One region of the Nitrospira lenta genome, then DNA from elsewhere that is predicted to be linked to it. Evidence: riboswitches for the same ligand, from Rfam matches in the RefSeq annotation. Region 1 holds a riboswitch; each other region holds the start of a gene.

The links. Region 1 has a riboswitch for cobalamin ahead of NITLEN_RS15960 (ABC transporter substrate-binding protein). Riboswitches for the same ligand answer to the same signal wherever they lie in the genome.
Region 2: it holds a riboswitch for cobalamin, as region 1 does, so the genes downstream of both, NITLEN_RS04840 (TonB-dependent receptor) here and NITLEN_RS15960 (ABC transporter substrate-binding protein) in region 1, are expected to answer to the same signal.
Region 3: it holds a riboswitch for cobalamin, as region 1 does, so the genes downstream of both, NITLEN_RS04925 (CbiX/SirB N-terminal domain-containing protein) here and NITLEN_RS15960 (ABC transporter substrate-binding protein) in region 1, are expected to answer to the same signal.

The regions. Positions count from the first base shown of each region.
Region 1 covers NZ_OUNR01000020.1:66,371-74,138, reverse strand. Annotated here, with positions in the region: gene lpdA (dihydrolipoyl dehydrogenase) at 1-469, shown strand, start outside; gene NITLEN_RS15995 (helix-hairpin-helix domain-containing protein) at 466-924, shown strand; gene tyrS (tyrosine--tRNA ligase) at 921-2,132, shown strand; tRNA gene NITLEN_RS15985 (tRNA-Gly) at 2,185-2,259, shown strand; gene NITLEN_RS15980 (hypothetical protein) at 2,406-2,720, shown strand; gene rpmB (50S ribosomal protein L28) at 2,746-2,937, opposite strand; gene NITLEN_RS15970 (SemiSWEET transporter) at 3,065-3,328, shown strand; gene NITLEN_RS15965 (hypothetical protein) at 3,338-4,729, opposite strand; cobalamin riboswitch at 4,966-5,132, shown strand; gene NITLEN_RS15960 (ABC transporter substrate-binding protein) at 5,202-6,215, shown strand; gene NITLEN_RS15955 (FecCD family ABC transporter permease) at 6,226-7,374, shown strand; gene NITLEN_RS15950 (ABC transporter ATP-binding protein) at 7,382-7,768, shown strand, end outside.
Region 2 covers NZ_OUNR01000001.1:1,016,337-1,024,104, reverse strand. Annotated here, with positions in the region: gene cobA (uroporphyrinogen-III C-methyltransferase) at 1-496, shown strand, start outside; gene bluB (5,6-dimethylbenzimidazole synthase) at 493-1,242, shown strand; gene NITLEN_RS04855 (cobyrinic acid a,c-diamide synthase CobB) at 1,289-2,665, shown strand; gene NITLEN_RS04850 (cobyric acid synthase) at 2,671-4,212, shown strand; gene NITLEN_RS04845 (HoxN/HupN/NixA family nickel/cobalt transporter) at 4,262-5,062, shown strand; cobalamin riboswitch at 5,105-5,271, shown strand; gene NITLEN_RS04840 (TonB-dependent receptor) at 5,302-7,497, shown strand; gene NITLEN_RS04835 (hypothetical protein) at 7,511-7,768, shown strand, end outside.
Region 3 covers NZ_OUNR01000001.1:1,032,440-1,040,207, reverse strand. Annotated here, with positions in the region: gene NITLEN_RS04950 (sensor histidine kinase) at 1-247, opposite strand, end outside; gene NITLEN_RS04945 (response regulator transcription factor) at 251-970, opposite strand; gene NITLEN_RS04935 (trans-sulfuration enzyme family protein) at 2,269-3,435, shown strand; partial or broken gene NITLEN_RS04930 (IS3 family transposase) at 3,764-4,886, opposite strand; gene NITLEN_RS17840 (hypothetical protein) at 4,886-5,131, opposite strand; cobalamin riboswitch at 5,184-5,383, shown strand; gene NITLEN_RS04925 (CbiX/SirB N-terminal domain-containing protein) at 5,500-6,681, shown strand; gene NITLEN_RS04920 (DUF3209 family protein) at 6,695-7,069, shown strand; gene NITLEN_RS04915 (FAD-dependent oxidoreductase) at 7,075-7,768, shown strand, end outside.

The DNA.
Region 1 (7,768 bases):
GTCGGCGCAAGGGAAAGTCGCCGTTGAAAACATCATGGGGCATCCGACAGCGATCCGCTATGACGTCATTCCTGCCGGTATCTTCACGTTGCCGGAAGTTGGCCGGGTTGGGCTGACGGAACGGCAGGCTCGTGAACAGGCGCAAGCGGCCGGCCACGATCCGGAGCAGGCCGTCAAGGTGGGACGCTTCCGCTACGCGGCGCTGGGTAAGGCGCAAGCGACCGGCGATATCACGGGCCTGTTCAAAGTGATTGCGGATGCGGTGACCGGCCGGTTGCTCGGTGCGCACATTGTCGGCGCCCATGCGGCGGACCTCATTCACGAAGCTGCGCTTGCCATCGAGCAGGGGGCGACGGTATCGCAGATCAGCCACATGATTCATGCCCATCCGACGCTCGCGGAAGGTTTCGTCGAAGCAGTCGAAGATGTCGAGGGTTGTGCGATTCACCAGATGAAGAAGAAATCATGAGCGTGCTTCAGTCGCTCCTCATCAAGCTGAGCATGTTGGCGATGACGATGGGCGTCGTATTGTGGATCGGCTGGCAGGTTCCCCAAACGATGCAGCGGCCTGCGGTGACTCATGCAGCGTCGTTGTTTTCCGATAACGCCTCTCCAACCGTGGTTCCGGTAGGCGAACCAACGATTCCGTCTGCCGGAGTGAGTGAGGTGCGCAGGGAGGCGAATAGCGCGCAACGGGTGGATTTGAACCGTGCGACGGCGGCGGACTTCGATCAGCTTCCGGGCGTCGGGCCGGTGTTGGCCAAACGGATGGTGGATTATCGGAAGTCTGTCGGGCGGTTTCATGCGGTCGAGGATCTGCGGGCGGTGAAGGGGATTGGAAAGAAGAAGCTGGAACAACTGAAGCCATTTGTCACGGTTGCGAAGTCAGCTGCAGTGGAACAGGGAAAGAAGGGGCCGATATGAGTGAATTGAGTCGGCAGCTTGATCTGATTTTGCGGGGAACCGTGGAGGTCATTCAGCGCGCAGAACTGGAGACGAAGCTGACTCGCTCGTTGAAGGAGAATCGTCCCCTTCGCGTGAAAGCGGGATTCGATCCGACTGCGCCTGATCTGCATCTCGGCCATACGGTCCTGATCCACAAGCTGAAACATTTTCAAGATCTCGGGCATCAGGTGCTCTTCCTGATCGGCGATTTTACCGGCATGATAGGCGATCCCACCGGCGTGTCGGAAACCCGCCGCGCGTTGACCAAAGAGCAAGTGCAGGAGAACGCCAAGACCTATCAGCGGCAGATTTTTAAGATCCTCGATCCGCAGAAGACCGTCATCGAGTTCAATAGTACCTGGATGGGTGCGATGACGGCCGAGGGCTTGATTCAGCTGGCGGCGCACTATCGCGTGGCGCGGATGATGGAGCGGGACGATTTTCACAAACGCTTTCACGAGCAAAAGCCGATCAGCGTCCATGAGTTTCTCTATCCGCTGGTGCAGGGGTACGACTCAGTTGCGATGAAGGCGGATGTGGAGCTGGGTGGGACCGACCAGAAGTTTAATTTATTGGTCGGGCGGGAACTGCAACGGGACTTTGGGCAGGAGTCGCAGGTGGTCATCACGATGCCGTTGCTGGAAGGCACGGACGGCATCAAGAAGATGAGCAAGAGCGTCGGCAACTACATCGCGCTCGAAGATAAGCCGGAAGACATGTTCGGGAAGGTGATGTCGATCAGCGACGCGTTGATGCTGCGGTACTATGAATTGCTCACCACGGAAGATCTTGCGCGAGTGAAGGCATTGCATCCGATGGAAGCGAAGCAGTCGCTGGCCGAGCTTCTTGTGGCTCGGTATCACGGTGAAGAAGCGGGGAGGCAGGCGAGAGGCGCTTTTCAGCACAAATTTTCCGAGCGTGAGTTTCCGGACGAGCCGGATGTGCGGCTCGTGCTGACGGAGCAGGATTTGAAAGATGGGCAGTCGATCGGACTGGTTGATCTTGTAGCCAGGACAGGCTTGGTGACGAGCAAGAGCGAAGCCCGGCGGCTGGTGATTCAAGGTGGCGTGGAATTTGATCAGAAGAAGCAGAGCGACGCCAATGCCACTGTCACGTTGGATGCCGGTCGCCAGTACCAAATGAAAATCGGCCGGCGCAAGTTTGCCGTGGTTGAGCGGGCCAAGTAGGACGGCCTTTCTTGACTTGGAATCGTCGCCCGCGTAGGATGCACCACAGCGAGCGGGCGTAGCTCAGTGGTAGAGTCCTTGCTTCCCAAGCAAGTTGTCGTGGGTTCAAATCCCATCGCCCGCTCCAAATTCACACGTCACACCTAAGGACTTGGACGGCACGCGCTTCCAAGTCCTTTTTTGTCTCTTTCGCCGGTGCGGTGATGGAAACGGGTCAGAGACTTTTCTATAGAGCGCATCAAGATACACGCACGTGATTAGGAGGGACGTGACATGAAGATGGGGCAACCTCTAGTGATTGTGATGGCTGCATTTCTTGGCGGCATTGTCGGAGGCGTGCTGAGCGATCAGTTCCTTTCGGGCAGGGCTGTTCAAGCGCAGAAGGCAAACGGTGTGAATGCGGAAGAGTTTTTACTATTGGATCAGGCGGGGAAAGCCAGAGCCGGCCTTGGGCTGGACACGAATGGTGAAGTCGGACTCGTGCTGAGGAGCAAAGACGGCAGCAGGACTCTCGCACTGTCGGCCGATGATCCGCAGGCGATCAAGTTGACCGAGCGCGGAGGCCGAGTCCTGCTCTCAATGCCGTAAAGATTGAATGGGAGCGGAGAAGGACCTAGACGGCCTTCTTGACCAGTCCTGAGCGGAGGCACCGGGTGCACACGCGAATCTTTTTGTTGGCTCCGTCGATGACGGCGCGAACAGTCTGAATATTAGGGTTGAATACCCGCTTGGTCTTGTTGTTCGCGTGACTGACGTTGTTACCTGATTTCGGTTTTTTCTGACAAAGATCGCAAGAGAATGCCACGGTAGTGCTCCTTCTGAGTGATCGAGCGAATGATTAGCTCGGTAAAATAGCACATTAAGACGAACTGTGACAAGTAGCTGGCTAGATGCCGGTGGCTGTCTTGAGAATCGACAGGAGAAGGGACGGAATGGAGACTGCGAATTGGATCGGATTCGTTGCCGGGACACTCACCACCATTGCGTTCCTGCCACAACTACAGCGGACCTGGAGGACAAAGTCTGCCGATGATATGTCGCTGGCGATGTTGGTGACCTTTACAACAGGAGTCTTTCTGTGGCTAGTCTACGGTCTGTACCTGATGGCATGGCCGATCGTTGTCACAAACGTCATCACGTTTCTCCTGACACTCACGATCTTGGTGCTCAAGCTGAAGTATCAGAAGCTGCGTTGACGCCTCTTGCTACGAGGCCGGTGACGGCGCTGTGAAGGCAGGCGGAAGCGGCACGCTGATATCGAAACTTGGATCTCCCCCATCGTCGAGCCGGTCTTTCCCCACACTATAGAGTTTCTTTTGTGTTGGGCTCCACAGCATGGGGAGTCCGGTGAAGGGGTCGAAGTACATCGAGCCGACTTCCGCCAGTCTGGTCGGAATGGTGACGGTGGCGGTGGGCTTGCGCATCAGGATTTGCAGTGAGACCAGGCGCAGCCGCGCATCTGTTTCAACCAAGTGTTGACTGAAGGGCTCCCATTGCGGTTCGAATTCCATCGGATCGGCCAGCCGTTCGAGAAAGGTTCGGGGCGACTGTCTCGCGATATATTGCAGGCGAGGAAGCGGGCTGTGATTCGTTTCAGCGGCCTTAATGGTGGCGTCGTAATAGCTCGAATACGCGTCCCAGGTGCGCTGGCCGGATGCGGCCAGGCCAAATCCCGTCAGGCTTTTGGGGTGCGCCACTTTTTGGAATGCATCGGACGGCAGATGGGCCAGGATCGTGACCGTTTCCAGGATGTGAGGGTCGGCCTGAGAAAGCCGGGTTCCATTTGCCGATTCCGTACGGCTTCGTTGATAGCCCATCATAAATTCATTTTGAATCGGCCAACGGAGTGAGTATTCAGCTAGAGTCAATGGCTGGAGCAAATTGAGCCCTTGAACCAGCACGCGTTTGTCGACCGTGCTTTGACTCAGCATGCGCGACAACAGTTCGACATCGTCTTCGATCATCACTGACGCTAGTATCTTCACCGGGAGGGTTCGGGCTTCCCGCAGGACGCTACGCCACTTGGCAACGTCCAGGGTGAGTCGATCGAGCCCGGTCCGTACCTGTTCGCCGAATCCGATTGCCACAAACAGGCGGTGGGCCGCCATAAGCTCTTCAATGCGGGGCGCGCCGGTATGTCCGTATCCCCAATCCTCAAACTGCATACGGAGAAATTGTTCGTATCGTGTGACGAGTGGCGCATAGAGCGAAGCCGACAACCGAAACGAAGCCTCGTTGTTCTGGAATTCCGACAACGGGTCGTGGGCATGCCATTCGGGAACGACACGGTCGTAGGCCACCGGCAGTCGAAGCTCTGTCCGTCCTGGTTTGTCTAAGTCATAGCCGCGTTCTGTCGGTCGTGCCCCGGTTTCACTCCAGATGTCGTATCCGGTTTGGACGGGGTTCGTTCCACCCGCAGCGGCCATCCCCAGCAACAGAAAATAGCCGTTGTCGAGCGGGCGTTCGATATTGCGGGCCGGTGGAGTTGAGAGTCTGACAAATGTCTCGCTAGGCTTGTCCTTTTTCGCCGACCAGATCAGGCCTGATAGTTCAAGAAAGAGCCCAATGATACAGAGGCTAATAATAATGTTCCGCATGGATTTCTGCGCCCTCGTTGTTCAGGGTATGGTCAGCCGGTCACTCTGTACGCGGGATCTCCGTAGCGCCGGATCAGCAAGGCTCATGCCGACCGGACGATTTTTCTAACCTCGCATTGATAGGCCGTTCTCCAGATTTAATGAGGCGCGTGGACGCCCTGGATCCTGCGCTCGCCGCACGCGTTTCGGCCATTAATGAACTTGACAAAAATCAGCGGGGTCTCCTATTGTGCCTCCACACATATGATTCTTGGGTTAGGGAAGAGGGTGTAACTCCCTCGCGGTCCCGCCGCTGTGAATGGGGACGAAACCCGGTATTGCCACTGTCCACCTGGTGGATGGGAAGGCGCGGGGAGTAGGGTGAACCATGAGCCAGAAGACCTGCCCAATGAATTGACCATCGTTCCCTCGAGGGCTGGGGAACAGGCGAGGATGAAGAACCGGGTGCAATCCTCAAGGTCTCTGTCAGGCCTTGGGGATTTTTTATTTGCGCTCGCGTGGCCGTTGGATTCTGATCGGTGTGGTGTTGGCCGTGGCCATCGTGACGGGTAACTCCGTCGTGTGGGCCTGCGGTGAGGGGGACTGTGCGGAGATGAAGCGGCGTCAGCAGGGGATTCTGACCGGTATGCCGTTTATGGCTCACGTGTCGTCGCGGTCATTCGTCGACGATGCCGGCCGGAAGATGTATTTGGCCAAGACGCCGACGCGTATCGTCTCCCTGGCGCCAAGCGTGACCGAAATCTTGTTTGCCATCGGTGCGGGGGATCAACTCGTCGGGGTGACCGATTTTTGCGACTATCCTCCGGAGGCGTCGACGAAGCCAAAGCTTGGGTATGCCCATCCGAATCTCGAATCGATGATGGCTCTCCAGCCAGATCTCGTCTTGGCCCCGCAGGAATTTCTCAAACCCGATGTCATTCTGAAGCTGGAGCAATTGAAGGTTCCGGTCTTCATCCTGTCCGCCGCGACGGTGGAAAATATTCTAGGACATATTCAAACGCTGGGGCGCATGCTGGATCGCTCGGTGCAGGCCAATGCCATTGCCATGAGCTTGCGGCAGGACATCGCCGCTGTGCGAGTCAGAACTCAGACGGTGTCTCCTGTGCGGGTGCTGTACGTACTGAATAGTCAGCCGTTAATAACCGTGGGGCCGGGAAGTTTTATCGATCAACTGCTTCGAATCGCCGGAGGCGCCAATGTCGCCGCTCAGAGCCAGCTGCCGTATCCACGGCTGAGTTTGGAAGTGGTGCTGCAGCAGGATCCGGAAGTGCTGCTCTTCCCTGTGGGAAAAGCCGAAGGCATTCCAGATAGTGAGCAGCAGACCTGGCGGCAATGGCAGTCCATGACGGCGGTCCGGCAAGGCCGGTTGCACCAGATTCCCGCCGATCTCTTGAACCGGCCGGGGCCTCGAATCGGCCAGGCGCTGACGATGCTGGTGAACATTCTTCACCCTGAGCTTGTGGCTGGACCATCGCCCCTCCCGTAGCAAAGAGCCTATGACGCCCCTATCCCCTCAGCTTCTGACTCCCGAACCGCCATCCCTCGCGTCGACCAGATTCGATGGAGAGACGGCGAGTCATCGGGATGCGTGGCGGCGCACAGGCACGATTCTGACGCGCCGCCGGTGGCTTGGGATCATGGGGGCGTTGGGCGCCGCTAGCGTCGCACTCTGCATCCTCTGTCTCCAGTTTGGAGCGACGCGCGTCGATCTTGCGACGGTGCTGGTCATCGCGAAACAGTGGCTGGGTTTGGGTAGCGTGGAGAGTGAGGGCGGGGGCACCGCGGCTATCATTATGATGCACATTCGATTGCCTCGGGTGTTGATGGGATTTGTCGTCGGCGGCAGCCTTGCCGCGGTCGGCGTGACCTTGCAGGCGTTGCTGAGAAATCCGCTGGCTGACCCCTATGTGCTCGGTGTCTCAAGCGGCGCGGCCTTAGGCGCGGCCCTGGCCATGCTTCTGGGTATCGGGGCCTCGCTGCTGTTCTTACCCCTCCTCCCGTTGTGGGGGTTTGCCGGCGGGTTGCTGGCGCTGCTCTTGATCTATCGATTGGCTCAGTCACAAGGGCGTCTGCCTATCCATAGTCTCTTGCTGGCCGGCGTCATTCTGAACGCGATTCTCACCGCGCTGATTATGTTCATCACGTCGATCATGGAACCGAATCGATCTGCGGGCCTGATGGCCTGGCTGATGGGATCGCTTACGGCGCCGGGCTATCCGGCATTGGGTGTGCTTGTCGGGTATGCGGTGCTGGTGTTGGTGATCGTGATGCACAAGGCGCATGCGTTGAATGTGCTGACTCTGGGGGAGGAAACGGCTCGCTCACTGGGCATTGAGACGGAGCGAATCAAAAAGCAGTTGTTCGTCCTGACGGCCTTGCTGACCGGAGCCGTCGTGTCGGTAAGCGGGATGATCGGATTTGTGGGGATGGTTGTGCCGCATGCCGTGCGCCTGGTGGTGGGGTCTGATCACCGGCTTTTGCTGCCGGCATCAACTTTGGTGGGCGGCATGTTCCTCGTCATCTCCGACACGATTGCGCGGACCATTCTGGCGCCGGCGGAAATCCCCGTTGGGATCGTGACGGCACTCGCCGGCGGCCCATTTTTTCTGTATCTCCTGCTCTGGCGCAAAGATCGGATGCTGTGACGTGGATATGCCATTGACAGAAGCCTCCGTGGCCGTTGCGTGCTCTTCAGGTACGGCCATGCAAGCGGACCGAATCTCGTTTCGCTATCGAAGCGATCAAGCGGGGAGGTCTTGGACGATCGAAGATCTCTCATGCGAGGTGCGGGCGGGAGAAGTATTGGGCATTGTGGGGCCCAACGGTTCAGGGAAGTCGTCGCTGCTGAAGCTGTTGGCCGGGCTCTTACGACCGAATGCCGGCGAGATTCGGCTTGGAAGCCAGTCGATCAGACTCATTGATCCGCAGCTCCTTGCGCGTTCCATTGCCGTCGTTCCACAAGAATATGTGCAGGTGTTTCCCTTTTCGGTGGCGGAAACTGTCCTCATGGGACGTTTCCCGCATCGTCGTGAGTCCTGG
Region 2 (7,768 bases), on a different contig from region 1:
GTCCCATGGTCCCACCCTCGATCTGCCGGTTATTGCAGTCGGGGCAGCAGCGGCGCAGGCGTTGTCACGCCATGGCCTCGCTGCCGAAGTTTCGCTGCGAGGCGCCTGTCAGGAAGCGGTGGAAGAGCAGTCGTCGTTTTTTCAGAAGGGGCGATTCCTTCTCGTAACAGCGGAGGGGGGGCGCCCCAACTTATACAACGAACTCACGAAGGTCGGCGCGGAGGTCGAAGCGGTGGCTGCCTATCGGTATGTGCACCGGATGCCGACCTCTCCCTTGCTGCCAATCGATCTTGTGGTGTTGCCCAGCTCCTCGGCGACTCGTACCGTACTGTCTGGAGACTTCGGCAAGGCTCTGTTGGGCCTGCCGATGGCGGCGATTGGGCCTCAGACCGAAGCAGCGGCGCGCCAATGCGGGGCTCAATCTGTATCGTTGGCGAAAGAGGATACTGTGGCCTCGTTGGTCTCGCTTGTGGTGTCGATGGTGGGGAAACTATGACGGATCATGCCTTTCCGGAAGCCTGGCGCCGCGGTCTGTACGAAACGATCACGCGCCGCCGCGACATGCGAGCGTTTCTCCCGGATCCCATTCCAAACGAGATCCTGGCCCGTATTCTCCTAGCAGCGCATCAGGCCGGGTCGGTTGGGCTCTCGCAGCCTTGGAACTTTCTTGTGGTCGAGAATCGTGAGGTTCGTGTGCAGGTGCGAGCCCATGTTGAGGCCGAACGGCTGCGCGCGGCGGAGACGTTCGATCAGGAACGCCGCGAGAAGTATCTCTCCTTCAAGCTGGAAGGGATCCTTGATGCGCCCCTCAATCTCTGTGTCACCTGCGACCAGGAGCGGTTCGGGCCGACGGTGATCGGGCGGAACACCATTCCAGAAACGGCGGTGTATAGCACGTGCTGCGCGATCCAAAACCTCTGGTTGGCAGCTCGGGCAGAAGGGGTTGGTGTCGGGTGGGTGAGTATTATGGAGCCGGCGGTCCTTCGCACGATCCTCGGAATTCCGGAACGGATTGTTCCGGTGGCCTATCTCTGCGTCGGGTTCGTGGAGAGTTTTCCTGAGCGGCCAATTTTTGAGAGTAATGGCTGGTTGCCACGACTGCCGCTTCATGAGTTGGTGTTTCATGACCGCTGGGACGCGCGGCCCAGGTCCGATCTCCTCCGTGCGCTTGAGACGAGCCGGATCGACGGAGCGCAAGCGACACCTGCACCGATACACTCCGCGGAAGGCAGAGCCCAATGACCTATCCATTCGAATGTGCGGTTAAGGCTCAGCCGGAGATTGGTTCGTGACGATTCCACGGCTCGTCATCGCCGGCACTGCTAGCAACGTCGGCAAGACGACCGTCATGGTCGGGCTCGTTCGGGCGTTACGTGCGCGGGGGCTGCGAGTGGCCGTCTTCAAGTGTGGCCCCGATTATCTCGATCCGACCTATCATGTTCGTGCGGCTGATGCGCCGTGTCACAATCTCGACGGATGGATGATGGGGCGTGAGGCGGTCCTTTCGACGTTTACGCGCGCGTCGCAAGGGGCAGACATTGCATTAATCGAAGGGGTGATGGGGTTGTTCGACGGCGCGTCACCGACGGGCGATGAAGGCTCGACTGCCGAGATCGCCAAGTGGCTCCAAGCGCCGGTGCTGCTCGTGTGCGATGCGGGAGGGATGGCTCGCAGCATTGCGGCGCTAGCCAAAGGGTTTTCGACCTTCGACGCAGGCTTGCAGATTGCCGGTCTCATTTGTAACAAGCTCGGCAGCCGCGGGCATTTGGAATTGCTCCGCAAGGCGACGGGTGGTGAGCCTCCCGTCCTGGGGGGGCTTCTTAAGGAAGCTACTTTGGCGTTCGCGGATCGGCATCTGGGTCTACGCAGCGCAGACCGGGCGACGGTCCCGGAGGATGTCTTTGTGTCGTGGGGCGATCGGGTGAGCGAGTGGTGCGATGTCGAGGCGATCATCGCGCTGGCGCAATCCACGCCGGCTCTTCCTGAAATTCCCACCATGGAACGGATCGTCGGTGAAGGAGCCAGCTGTCGAATTGGTCTCGCGTTCGACGAGGCGTTCCATTTCTATTATGACGACAACCTCCGCCGTCTTGAGAGTCTTGGTGCGGAGCTCGTGCGGTTTTCTCCCATTCACGATACGCATCTGCCGGACGTGGACGGTCTGTATTTCGGTGGCGGCTACCCGGAGGTTCATGCGGAGGAGCTGTCGCGGAATCTTTCGATGCGTAGGGATGTGGTCTCGTTTGCCGAAGCTCATGGCCCCATCTATGGAGAATGCGGCGGGCTCATGTACTTGTCCAACGGCATCAGGACGCTCGATGGCGTGCTGCATCCTATGGTGGGCCTCATTCCAGGCGAAGCGGAAATGAAAGATCGTTTGCAGGCGCTCGGATATGTCGAAGTGGACACGAAGGACGCGACGATGCTCGGTCCGGCGGGCTTAAAATTTCGAGGCCATCAATTTCGCTATTCGGACTTTCGCCTTCCGCCAGCAGTCGAGTGTACCTATAGCGTGCGCCGCCGCCGTGGCGGCGAGGTCTTTCAAGAGGGCTATCGTCAGGGCAATACGCTGGCGTCCTATGTCCATGCCCATTGGGCCTCGAACCCGCGCCTGGCTCAGGGTTTCGTGCAGGCCTGCTCGGCCCATGCCAGGAGGGTCCGGTGAGCGGACTGGCCCCCACGATCATGGTCCAGGGGACGGCTTCGTCTGCAGGGAAGAGTCTCCTGGTCACGGCCCTCTGCCGGTTTTTCCGCCGCGAAGGACTGCGCGTCGCTCCCTTCAAGTCGCAGAACATGTCGCTGAACTCGGCCGTCACCATCGATGGCCTGGAGATCGGGCGGGCGCAAGCGGTGCAGGCCGAGGCCTCCGGTATTCTGTCCTGCGTGGACATGAATCCGATCCTGCTCAAGCCCGAAGGTGATCGACGCAGCCAAGTCGTGGTACTCGGCAAGTCGATCGGTAGCATGCTGGCGACCGAGTATCACGAGTATAAGCCGCGCCTCACGACGGTGATTGCGGAGTCGTTGACTCGGCTCCGATCGAACTACGATCTGGTCGTGATCGAGGGGGCGGGGAGCCCGGCTGAGATCAATTTGAAGGATCGCGATATCGTCAATATGCATGTGGCCAAGCTGGCGGATGCGCCGGTTATTCTGGTGGGGGATATCGATCGAGGCGGCGTCTTCGCTTCCTTTGTCGGGACGATGGAACTGCTCGAGCCGGACGAGCGGGACAGGATTGCGGCCTTTGTCGTGAATAAATTTCGCGGCGATCTGGCGTTGCTCACACCGGGGCTCGAGTTTTTGAGCGAACGCACAGGTAAGCCGGTGCTGGGTGTCGTGCCTTATATCAAAGACCTCCGCATCGCCGACGAGGATTCCGTATCGCTTGAAGCGCGACTGGCTCGGCGTAGACCCTCCCAGCAGGAACTAGATGTCGTGGTCGTGCGCGTGCCGCACCTCTCCAACTACGACGATGTCGAGGCGTTGGAACATGAGGCGGGGGTTGTCGTGCGTTTCGTTGAGCAGCCCGACGAAGTTGCGGGTGCCGATCTCGTGATTCTTCCCGGTTCGAAGAGCACGGTGGCGGATCTCGCGTGGCTCCGTGCCAGTGGTTTTGCCGGCGCGATTGAGGCGCGCGCCCGTGAGGGTGGACCGCTCTTAGGTGTATGCGGCGGATGCCAAATGCTTGGTGAGATGATCGACGATCCGCACGGAGTGGAGTCGGCGGAGCCTCACGTACGGGGATTGGGACTGCTGGCCCTACGGACCCACTTCGAGCAGGAGAAAGTCACGGCGCAGGTTCTAGCCCGCGTGCGGTGCCCCTCGTTTCTCACCGATGGCGTGGGGCTCGAAGAAGCGGTCCATGGATATGAAATCCATATGGGAATGGTGGTGCCACATAATCAGCAGGCGAGCCCCTTCGAGATTCAGTCGCGGAACGGACGCACAAAGGTACGCAGTGACGGGGCTCTCAGCAGCGATGGGATGGTGGTGGGCACCATGTTGCATGGCCTGTTCGAGAATGAGGTGATCAGGGCGCGGACTCTTTCTTTCCTGCGTCGGCGCAAGGGGATTTTCGCAGGCGACATCATCCGGTGCATTCCCACGAAACAGGACGAGTACGACCGGCTAGGAGCCGTGGTGCGTGGGCATCTCGACTGTGAGCTGCTCTGGCGTCTCACTGGCCGGTGCCCGGTGTTGCCACGGTGAATGATGCGTCAGAGTTTCGGGGTGAGAACCATGAGCCACAAGGGAGCCTATGAATCCAACTGATGGCAGTCTCTGGGCCTTGCTCGGTCTCGCCTTCGCATTGGGGTTGAGCCATGGAGCCGACCCAGACCATCTCACCGCCATCGATGGCATGACGAGGGCGTCTGTCGATCGGCATCCGAGAATGAGCCGGTGGGTGGGGACATGGTTTGCGTTCGGGCATGCCCTCTCTGTCCTGTTGATTGCGGGGTTGATCGCATTGGCGGCGGAGTATCTGCAATCGTTCAACGACTCTGTGCTGCACGTGAGCGGGGTTTTATCGGCCTGCCTGTTGTTCGCCATTGGGACATTAAACCTCGCCAGGCTGAGGACATTGCCGGCTGGAATGACGGTTCCGAGCCACGGGGTCATCGGCCATTTTTTGCCCAGACAGTTGCTCAACATCACACACCCGATGAGCGCCGTGCCGATCGGCGCCTTATTTGGACTGGGGTTTGAGACCGCCAGCCAGATGTCGGCCTGGGCCTTGGCCGGCACGATGGGCTATGGCCTGCTGGGCGCGCTGCTGATCGGCGTGGCCTTCAGCCTGGGGATGGTCGTTACCGATTCCCTCAACGGCCTTGTTGTACGCCGGATGTATTTGGCGGCGACCACGATGGCGATCCAAGGCAATCGCATGATGACACTGACCGTCGTGGGGCTGGCCTACGTCGTCGGGATCATCAAATTACTCCAGCCCACCTCGTTTGCGTTGCCGATTAGCGATCTGGGTCTCACGATTATGGTGCTAGGCGCGGTATTGCTGGCGTTTCTGACCGCACTGATCAAACCCAAGTGCCGGGTGGCGTAACAGAAGGGAGGCCTACTAGAGCAGTAACTTTTTCAATCCAATGCATTGATAGCCCATGTACCCCAAGGGAAGCGCGGTAGAAGCCGCCACTGGTCCGCAACTGTGATCGGGGACGAAATCTGCACTCAGCCACTGTCCGCAAGGATGGGAAGGCGCAGAGAGTAGGACGAGCCGAGAGTCAGGAGACCTGGGTACATGGAGACTCCAGAAACCCCTTTCGTGATCAAAGGAAGAGCCCTATGCTTTGCCGTCTTGTCATGGCCTCAGGAATTGTGTTGTGTCTCATGCCCCTCAATCTTTTTGCCAAGGAGGGTGAAGGGGATCCCGTGGAAGTGCAGGAAGTGACGGTGATTGGACAGCCAGTCGAGCGCCAGGGGACGGGGACGCTCAATCTCGACAGTCTAAGTATGACGTCCAGCCGCTTGGGGCTGACGCTACGTGAGATTCCAGCCAGTATTGAGGTGATCGGTCAACAGACCATTCAGGAGCGCGGATTTCGGTCGATCTCCGAAGCGATCGAAGGCGCGACGGGGGTGACGGTAGGCGACGCACCAGGAGACCCCGCGAACTTTTCCATGCGGGGGTTCACGAATAACCAGATTCGATTGCTGAACGATGGGCTGATGACCGGCCCGGCCAATATGACCTCGCGCCCGCGTGACACGTGGAATCTTGATCGCATCGAGATCCTGAAGGGGCCCGCGTCGGTGCTCTATGGGGAAGGGGCGATTGCCGGCGCGATCAACTTCGTGACCAAGCGACCGGTCCGTGAGTTACAGGGAACGGAGACGTTTCTCTCGTATGGCACCTTCAATACAACCAGGGCCGGTGTGGGCAGCGGAGGGACCCTCGGGACCGATAAGCTGCATTATCGAGTGGACCTGAGTTATCAGAACTCCGACAACTTTCTGGGCGTGCAGCGGGCACCCTATACCTATTGGAATGGGACCAGCGCCCTCCTCTATGACGTGACCTCTCGTCTCAGCGTTGAAGTATCCTTCGATCTCGGGTTCGATCGCAGCAAGCCCTACTTTGGCACGCCGCTGGTGCCCTCGTCGTTTGCCACCCAAGGGGTCAACGGAGTCGTAAGCACACTCGATGGGCGCACTGTCGATAGGCGGATGCTGCGGCAAAACTACAACACCCAGGACAGCGACATGAGTGCGCTGACCACGTGGACGAAGCTCAAAACGACTTGGAAGCCGACCGATCTGATCGAAGTGCGGAACCAAGCCTATTACTACACGGCGAAGCGCCATTGGCAAAATGCTGAAACCTACACATTTAACACCGGGACGCAGCTTATTGATCGTGATCGATTCTATGTGGCGCATGATCAGACTATCATCGGCGACCGACTCGAGTTTCAGGTCAACCAGCCCGTCGCGTCGTTGAAGAATCGTTTTGTGACGGGATTGGACTTTAGTCGTCTCGACTTCACGAGGCCTAGTTTTTTTAATGGGGCGGGTGGGAGCGTGGACCCGTTTGCCCCTGTCGCCGGACTGTTCGGGCCGATCGCGGCAGCAACGCAGAAGGCAATGGTCACCACGACCGCGCTGTTTGCCGAGGATCAGCTTAGCCTGACCGATCAGCTCAAGCTGATCGCCGGGTTTCGACATGATCGTATCGATTTGACTCGGGAGTTGTTCGACACCGCCGGCGTCCTCGATACGACGAGCAGTTTCTCGCGGAACTTCAATCCCACCACCTGGCGCGCAGGCCTTGTCTATGACGTGCTGCCGCAGATCACGCTCTATGGGCAATACGCGACGGCGGCTGATCCGGCTGCCAGCAATATTTTCCTCGTGACACGTCAGGAAAGTTTTGCACTCGCGACCGGGGCGCAGTGGGAGGTGGGCGCCAAAGGGGACTTCTGGAACAAACGGGCCGAGTGGACCGTTGCGTACTTTGATATCTTCCGGAAAAACATTCTGACGCAAACCTCGCTGACGGAAGCGGTCAACGTCGGTCGGCAGTCGTCTAAAGGCGTCGAGCTGTCCATGGGGGTGCGTCCCACCGAAGCGTGGCGAGTACAGGGAAATCTGACCTTTCTATCCGCCAAATTTGACGACTTTGCCGAACTGTCCGGAGGCAGTGTGGTCTCCCGGAACGGCAATCGCCCGTTCAATGTGCCGCAGGCGATGGCCAACCTCTGGTCGATCTACCGGCTTCCAACGGCGGTGCCGGTCGATCTCGGCGCGGCGCTGCGCTATGTGGGAGATCGCTACAACGATGCGGCGAATGCCATACGGATGCATGCGTATATGACGGCCGATGCCTGGATGACGGTGCCATACAAGAATCTGTGGTTCACGCTGCGCGGGCGCAACTTGTTCGATAAAACGTATGCGAGTTGGGGCGATAATTTCTATCCCAGCGAAGTCATTATCGGGGCGCCACGGACGGTTGAATTGAGCCTGATGGCGCGATTCTGACAGGGGTGCAGGGATGCGTTGGGTGAGTGCCGGACTGACAGGAATCCACCGTGTGTTGGGAGTGGGGATCGGTCTGCTCGTCATGCTCTGGTTCGGATCGGGTGCGGTGTTGCTCTTTGTGCCCTATCCGAGCCTGACCGAGGCGGAGCGATTCCAATGGCTTGAGCCACTCCAGTTGGAGTACTGCTGTGTGCCGCTGGAATCGGTTTGGAGTCAGGTCGGACCCAGCCAGGGGGTTGAGCGGGTGCGTCTGCTGATGGCTGCCGGGCGT
Region 3 (7,768 bases), on a different contig from region 1:
CAATACTGGGGTTGACGATCATGAGCAGGTGAAACAATTCCTTCAAAGCATAGGGGCTGACTTCTCCCTGGCTACTGAGCAATTGGTCGCCCACAATGTTGCGGGCCAAGGCCCGGTTGAGCTTCTGATTCACTTCCTGCTGATACATGCGCGTCGTAAACGACGTGAGGGAGGTATAGAGCATACCTACCGATCCAAAGAGGATGAACAACACGAGAGCGAGTTTCCCGTAGAGTGAGCGCGCCATAAATTACTCTTCGGTGTGTGGGCCATCCCGTTCACAGAACTGGTATCCGACACCCCACACGGTCAAAATAAAGTCCGGCTTCGAGGAGTCTTTTTCAATCTTAGCGCGTAATCGATTGATATGGGAATTGACCGTATGCTCGTATCCTTCATGCCCATAGCCCCAGACCACATCCAGTAGCTGTGCCCTTGTAAAGACCCGGCCGGGATGGAGTGCAAACTGTAGGAGCAAATCAAATTCTTTAGCCGTGAGCTCCAACGGGCTGCCTCGGACAACAACTTTGCGTTTCTCCACATCAATACATAACTGTCCCGCGCGGATGACATCATGGACGTTCTGATTCTTTCCCGAAAAGGCTTCAGACCGTCGAAAGAGTGCCTTGACCCGGGCTAACATTTCTCGAACGCTGAATGGCTTAGTCATATAGTCGTCAGCCCCGACTTCCAAGCCAAGCACGCGGTCGAGCTCTGATGATTTCGCAGTCAACATTAGAAGCGGGGTATAGGACGGAAGGCCTCGAAGCTGCCGGCATATCTCGAACCCATCGAGGCCTGGAAGCATGACGTCCAGGATAATGAGGTCATACCTGTTTGATAGGCCCTGTTGAAGACCTTCGACACCCGTGGCCACACTGTCGACGGTATAGCCGGCATCTCTCAAATGCATGCCCAATAGCCGGCCAATATCCATGTCGTCTTCGATCACCAAGATTTTTTTACCCATGACCACCATGAGAAGAGAAGGATAATACTGGATCGCTTAGCATAACCTGTGTCACAAAAGTATCACGGACCCGCGATTGGAGGATAGCTCAGCGCTCTAAGAGGACGTGTGCTTCTCTAGATTTCAGAGGGCTACGGATATTTCAGGAAGTGGACTCCTCAGCAGCCGCTTTTCACAATCCAGCCAACCACTAAGATACTGCCAACCTCTTTGCAAATATCAAGGAGCGCAATATCTAAGGAAGGTCTGATTTATTCTAGTTCTTGCACAAGCAAGCATCAGAAATCAGGCAAATCCGATATGTGGCCTTCTGCCGGTTTCAAAGACACCGAGTTAAGTGTATGAATGAAACCGGAGGTAGCCCAATTTCGAGAATTTACAGGAAGACATTTTTGTAGATTTTGTGGACGCCGATAAGCAGGTGTTCTACGACCCTTCCCCAGCCGACTCAGATCCACTTCAGCCAAGCGTAGCGCGACGCACGCACCATCTCTGATGAACGGCCGCTTTCCGGCGTGGCGAGTGCCGTAGCGACTGTCGCCAAGTGGCCGAACTGAGACACTCACCCGGCGGCACATATGCTGCCAACGACCGACTACCGGCCTTCAAGAAACGCGTCAGTTCCAACGATCCGTTTTCACATTTTCAGTAGCGTTTGCCGTGGGCGACAGTGCCCAGGAAGCCGTCGATGACGGGCGGCGCCCATTATGCGTTGTTGCAGTGCGTGGGCCCTATCCGGCCGGAATGACATTCCTCACGTGTCGCCCGTTGTCGAACGATCAGCGGCCAAGGCCGTTCTGCTTCTGCAAGACGGTGGGCCCCTGCGGGCCTGAGGTTCAGTCGAAATTCACGTCGCGAGTAGATACTCCCGAAAAAATCTGGTCAATTCATAGGCAAGCTCAGTTGTCCTCTGGCGGAATACAACGGATGATTTCGCTTAGCCTAAAAAGAGCTCGCATCTCACTGGTCCAGTCTAACATTCACCCTGGACCCAATTTGCCCGGGCAGGTCACGACAACGAAAGGAGCGACATCGAGGCCGCAATAGGGGAAGCCCCCGTCCTGATGACCATGGTGTGCAGCAGGAACCGGGAAAGAACACCATACGGAAGTCGGCCCTCTGTCGAAGAAAAACTCGGCCACTTGCTGAAAAGGAGATGGGTAATTCTGCTCCTGGATGAGGAGAACAAGATTACCGATGTGGCAATTCCGCCTGAGAGCTGGGATGATCACAGTATGCTGTGTGAGACAAGGCTGCTCGCTCATAAGCTCGACGAACACTGACAGAGGAGGCGAGCCATGCATGGGTTTACAACCAGACAACTGCATGCCGATGGACAACAGAAGCCGTTGAACGCGCATGCGATGCCCCTGTTCCTAACGTCGACGTTTTCGTTCGATTCTCCCGAAGCAGGCGCGGATCTTTTTCTGGGGCGTCGCGCCGGGCATATCTATAGTCGGGTGGGAAATCCGACCGTCGAAGCTCTCGAGCAGGTGATTGCGAACCTGGAAAACGGGGAGGCCGCTGTCGCATTGGGCTCGGGAATGGCGGCTATCCATGCGAGCTTATTGAGTATTCTGAAAGCCGGTGATCATGTGATCTGCGGGGAGGTGCTCTATAGTCCAAGCCTCCATCTGATCACAGAGCGCCTGGCAGATCTGGGGATTACCTCCACGGTGGTCGATACTTCGAATGAGCAGGCCGTAAGAGATGCCATACGGGACAAGACAAAAGTGATTTTCTTTGAAACCCCCGCCAATCCTACGTGCAAGATCACGGATATCCGGGCAATCGCCGAACTGGCCAGACCCAAGGGCATTTTGACGATCGTCGATAACACCTTCTCCAGTCCTTACTTTCAGCGGCCACTGGATCACGGCGCGGATATCTCCCTCCATAGCGCCACGAAGTACCTTAACGGCCATGGGGACGTGATCGGGGGGATTGTTGTGGCGCGCTCAGAGCTGGCCGCCATGATTCGCACCTATCGTCGTGACACCGGAGGCATTCTGAGCCCGTTCGATGCTTATCTGCTGTTGCGGGGCATCAGAACCCTTTCCTTGCGTATGCTGCGGCATCACGACAACGCGATGAAGCTCTTTGAGTTTCTTTCCAGTGTTCCCAAAGTCGGCAAGTTGTACTATCCAGGTGACCCCCAGTTCCCCGGCCACCATGTCGCAGCCCGACAGATGACCGGCTTTGGCGGCTGCTTCAGTTTCGAGCTTGCCGACGGGTTCGAGGCGGCCACGCGGTTGTTGAGTAAACTGAAACTCTGCACCTTGGCGGTATCCTTGGGCACGGTCGATACGTTGATCGAACATCCGGCGTCGATGACCCATGTCGCGACACCGAAAGACATCATGGAGCGGCAGGGGATTACGAGCGGGCTCGTAAGAATCTCCGTCGGCTGCGAGGATATCGAAGATGTCATCGCCGATCTTGAGGACGCGCTGGAAGCGATTTGAGCAGCCCCACGGGCCGAGCAATTCATCGCCGGCCGATTGAATGACAGACAAAAGGAAGGATCATGAGAGAGCTGGTGTGGGAGAGGCGGCAGGCGATACAGGAATAATCGGCACATCGGGGCGGGCAGGCGATTGTGAATCATGAAGGAGATCGGCTTTGCATCGTATCCGGTGCAGCCGTTTCGGCTTGATCTGACGGTCTGGGCGCTGCGCCGCTGCTCCCATATTTTGTGCAGATGGAGCGGGGGATAGGACAAATGATGAGACCTCCCCAGAAACTAGACCGCTGAAAACTGGAAATGCGCTCCTTCTGACCCTTCCCTGAAAACTAGACCACGCGGTGCTGGAAATTCGATGCCTCCTGCAGCCCGGTTTGAGCCGCCTGTTCGACAAATTCCTGGGGTGTTAAGTTCCCAAGCGAACCATGCGGCCGGTGCTCATTGTAGTCGATCCGCCACGCTTCAATCTTCTGTCAGGCATCGTGCAGCGAGACGAACACCTGCGCGTTCAAACATTCGTCTCGAAAGCGCCCATTGAAACTCTCAATCACCGCATTCTCCACGGGTTTCCCGGGCCGAATAAATCGAGTTTCACTCCGTGCTCGTATGCCCAGGCGTCAAGTGCCTTCGAGGTCAAGTCGCTCCCATTGTCCACTGTGATCATCTGCGGGTAGCCGCTCCGGTTCGCCACCCGTTCCAGAGCCGCCACGACTTTCGTTCCCGGGAGGGTGAAATCGGACTCGATTAATTGACTGTGCCGGCTATAGGTATCCACGACCGTGAGCGCTCGAAACCGCTGGCCATCCAGTAACGTATCCGCCACAAAATCCATGCTCCACCGCTCATTCATCTCACTCGGGTGTGGTGGCACGACCCGCAGATGACTCGACCGTTTACGACGGCGCGGTAATCTCATCGTAAGCCCTTCTTCCCGATAGATCCGATGCACCCGCTTCCGATTCACTACCCAGCCTTCGCGTCGGAGCATGACCTGGAGGCGCAGATAGCCAAATCTCGGCCGCGCTTGCGCCAACTCCCGCACCCGCATGCGAATCGCCGTATCCTCCCGCCCGTGGTGTCGGTAATACCACGACGCCCGATTCAACCGCAGGAGCCCACAGGCCCGTCGCACTCCAATCGGACAGTGCCCGAGCACCTCCCGCACGAGGGCGCGTTTGCGCGTGGGCTTCAGGCCTTTTGTGCGAGCACCTCTTGCAGGATGACTTTGTCCAAGGTCAGATCCGCCACGAGCTGCTTGAGTCTGCTGTTCTCTGCCTCCAGTTGCCGTAACCGCCGAATCTCGGCGATCGCCATCTGGCCGTAGCGTTTCCGCCAGACGTAGTACGTCGCCTCACTGATCCCCAGCTTCCGCGTTACCTCCGGAATCGGTGCCCCCGCATCGATTTGCCGCAAGGCCGTCGCAATTTGCTTCTCGGAAAACAGAGGTTTCATTAAACGCACGAAGGAAACACTGTTTTACTGACAATCACTTTTGAGATTGTTACTGCAACGATACTCGCCTTTTCAGGACATGCCCGCGCTGTATCTTTATAAGGAGCTGAAAATATTTGCGCTTTTTCACTGTGGTGAGCCTGGGCAACTAAATAAACAACCGGTCTCAGTGCATGTCTTGTTAAGTTATTGGGCTTTGTGGTCGCGCAGTTCGCGTAAAGCTGCTTCGGATCGCGTGCACTCATGATATTTCAGCCTTGACAGGGTGGACTAGCCCGCGTTAGGTATCTTGGCTGATAATTGAGTAATCTCTCGGATGCCCGCTAGGGCGTAACAGGGAAGTCCGGTGAAAAACCGGCGCGGTCCCGCCACTGTAAGTGGGAAGCTCCCCCGTTTTAGCCACTCGACACACTTGTTGGGGAAGGCTGGGGGTAGCGTTGAAGGTTCGACCTTCTGAACCCATGAGCCAGGAGACCTATCCGAGCTGACATAGTACGGTTTCTCCGCGCGGTAACGGAGGATCTCTCCTGCCTTTTTGGCATGCGACCTCTTGTTCCTGTTGTGGAGCTGGAGGTTTTATTATGCCGGCAGCCTCTCCCACGGTTTGTGTCGCATGACGACGGGATTGCTCATCGTCGGGCACGGCAGCCGTGATTCCAATGCCAATGGTGAGTTCGAGGCCTTGGTGGCAGCCTTTCGCGCGGCGCGACCCGATCTTGATGTGGCGCACGGCTATGTGGAGCTGGCCCGCCCGTCATTGGCCACCGCGCTTCGCGAGTTGGCGCAACGGGCCGATTCCGTTGTGGTCCTGCCGTTGTTCCTTTTTGCCGCGGGGCATGTGAAGAACGATATTCCGCTCGCACTCTCGCAGGCTCGGCAAGAGTTTCCCTCCGTCCGTTTTATCGTGGCCAATGCCTTGGGCATCCATCCCAATCTCGTGGAGCTGGCCTTTGAGCGGGCGCGGGCGGCGCTGGAAGGTGCCCGTGAATCCTCGAAGACTGCCGTCGTGGTCGTGGGCCGTGGTTCAAGCGACCCGGATGCGAACGGGGACTTCTGTAAAGTTGTTCGTCTCCTTGCCGAGGGGCGCGAGATCGGGTGGGTGGTGCCCTGTTTCATCGGCGTGACGAGACCGCTGTTTGAGGAGACGGTGGAGCTGGTCGCGCGCGCGCGCCCAGAGCGGATCGTCGTGGCTCCCTACTTTCTCTTCGGCGGAAGACTGATCACGAAAATTCGCGAGCAGGTGGAATCGTTCCAAGCGCGCTATCCCTGGATCAAGACCGAACTGGTACCCCATTTGGGAATCGACGACCGGTTGCTCCGCTTGATGGACGAGCGCCTGGCCGAAGCGACGGGAGGGGAGCGGCCGCTCCCCTGCGATACCTGTCAGTATCGTGTGCCGGTGTCCGCTGTGACCGAGCATGTGGGCGGGCTCAAAGCGCTGCTCTGGAGTCTGCGGCACGGTTTCACCCACGCGCAAGCTATGCCGCACGTGCATGCCCATCGCCCGCTGGCTAAACATGTCCTGGTCTGCGGGAATGTCGATTGTGCCGATGGCGGGAGCATTCCCCTCATTGCTACATTGCGGCGGCTGTTGAAGGACGCCGGGCGGGATCAGGATATTCGCGTGACGAAGACCTCCTGCATGGGCCGCTGCGGGGAAGGACCGACGGTCGCGGTCTATCCTGATGGCATTTGGTATCGGGGTGTGAAAGAGACGGATGCGAAGGAGTTGGTCGAGGAGCATCTGCTCGGCGATCGGCTCGTCAGTCGCCTGGTCGATAACATTATGCAGTAACGGAGGAGAGACGATGGCCTGTCATGAAATCGCAGGGTTGCGGCTAGGTTTGATGGAAGTGTTGGGAGTGAAGAACGAAGCCGAACGGCAGCATGAGTTGGCGGAGCTGGGGACCGGGGCCGATCAACCGGGGCCGATTCGTTCCATGTGCGGCGCCAAGGACTTGGCCACGCTCAAGCAGTTTTATGAGACGGCGGTAGCTGCGCTTGAAGAGCGCGTGTCTGCCACCCGCGCCGACGATCCGAAGCTGCCCTATCTGCGTACGCTGGTGGTGCTCACGAAGAAGGTCGATCTCGATCTGGCCCATCAGATCGAAGGGCTCACTCACCTCTATCGCGATCTCGATGAGATGCATGACTTTGTTCATGAGATTTATCCGGCGGAGTAGCAGCAATGGCCGTAGCGAAGACTGCCAGAGTGGTGGAAACCGAGAGGCTGGGGCCCGATACTCTGCTCCTCGATCTATGCGCGGCCGAGCCCTTGGGGTTCATCGGCGGACAGTACCTCATCCTTGATAGTCGAATCGTGTTGCCGAACGGCAAAGCCGTCAAGCGGGCCTACTCGCTCCTCACCGGCGATGCGGAACAATGTCGCTTTCAACTCGCGGTGAAGCGTATTCCCGATGGATTGGGTTCCGCCTTCGTGCACGGACTGGCAGCGGGAACGGACGTTTCGTTCAGCGGACCCTGGGGCAAGTTTTTCCCGAGAGAGGATGTCTCAGGCAGGACTTTGATCCTGGCGACGGATACAGGGATCACCGCTGCGCTGGGACTCTTACGCGCGACCCGTTTTGCGCCGTTGCTCCCTCAGGCCCGGCTCATGTGGCTGCGCGACTCGGCGGAGTATTTTCTCCCGGACGAGTTCGTGAAGAATCAGGTTCCCGTGGCTTGTGGCGAGGTGCGAATCGAGGCGATTCCCGCAGTTGGTCATCCGGAGCGGGTTCCTTATGCCAGCGCCATGCTTTGTGAAGTGTTGTCGCGTGGCGATCTCACTCAGGCCTTCATTGCGGGCGATGGAGTCGTGAACCTGGCATTGCTCGACGATTTGGTGGCGGCAGGAGTGGCCGTGAGCAAGGAACAGGTGGAGT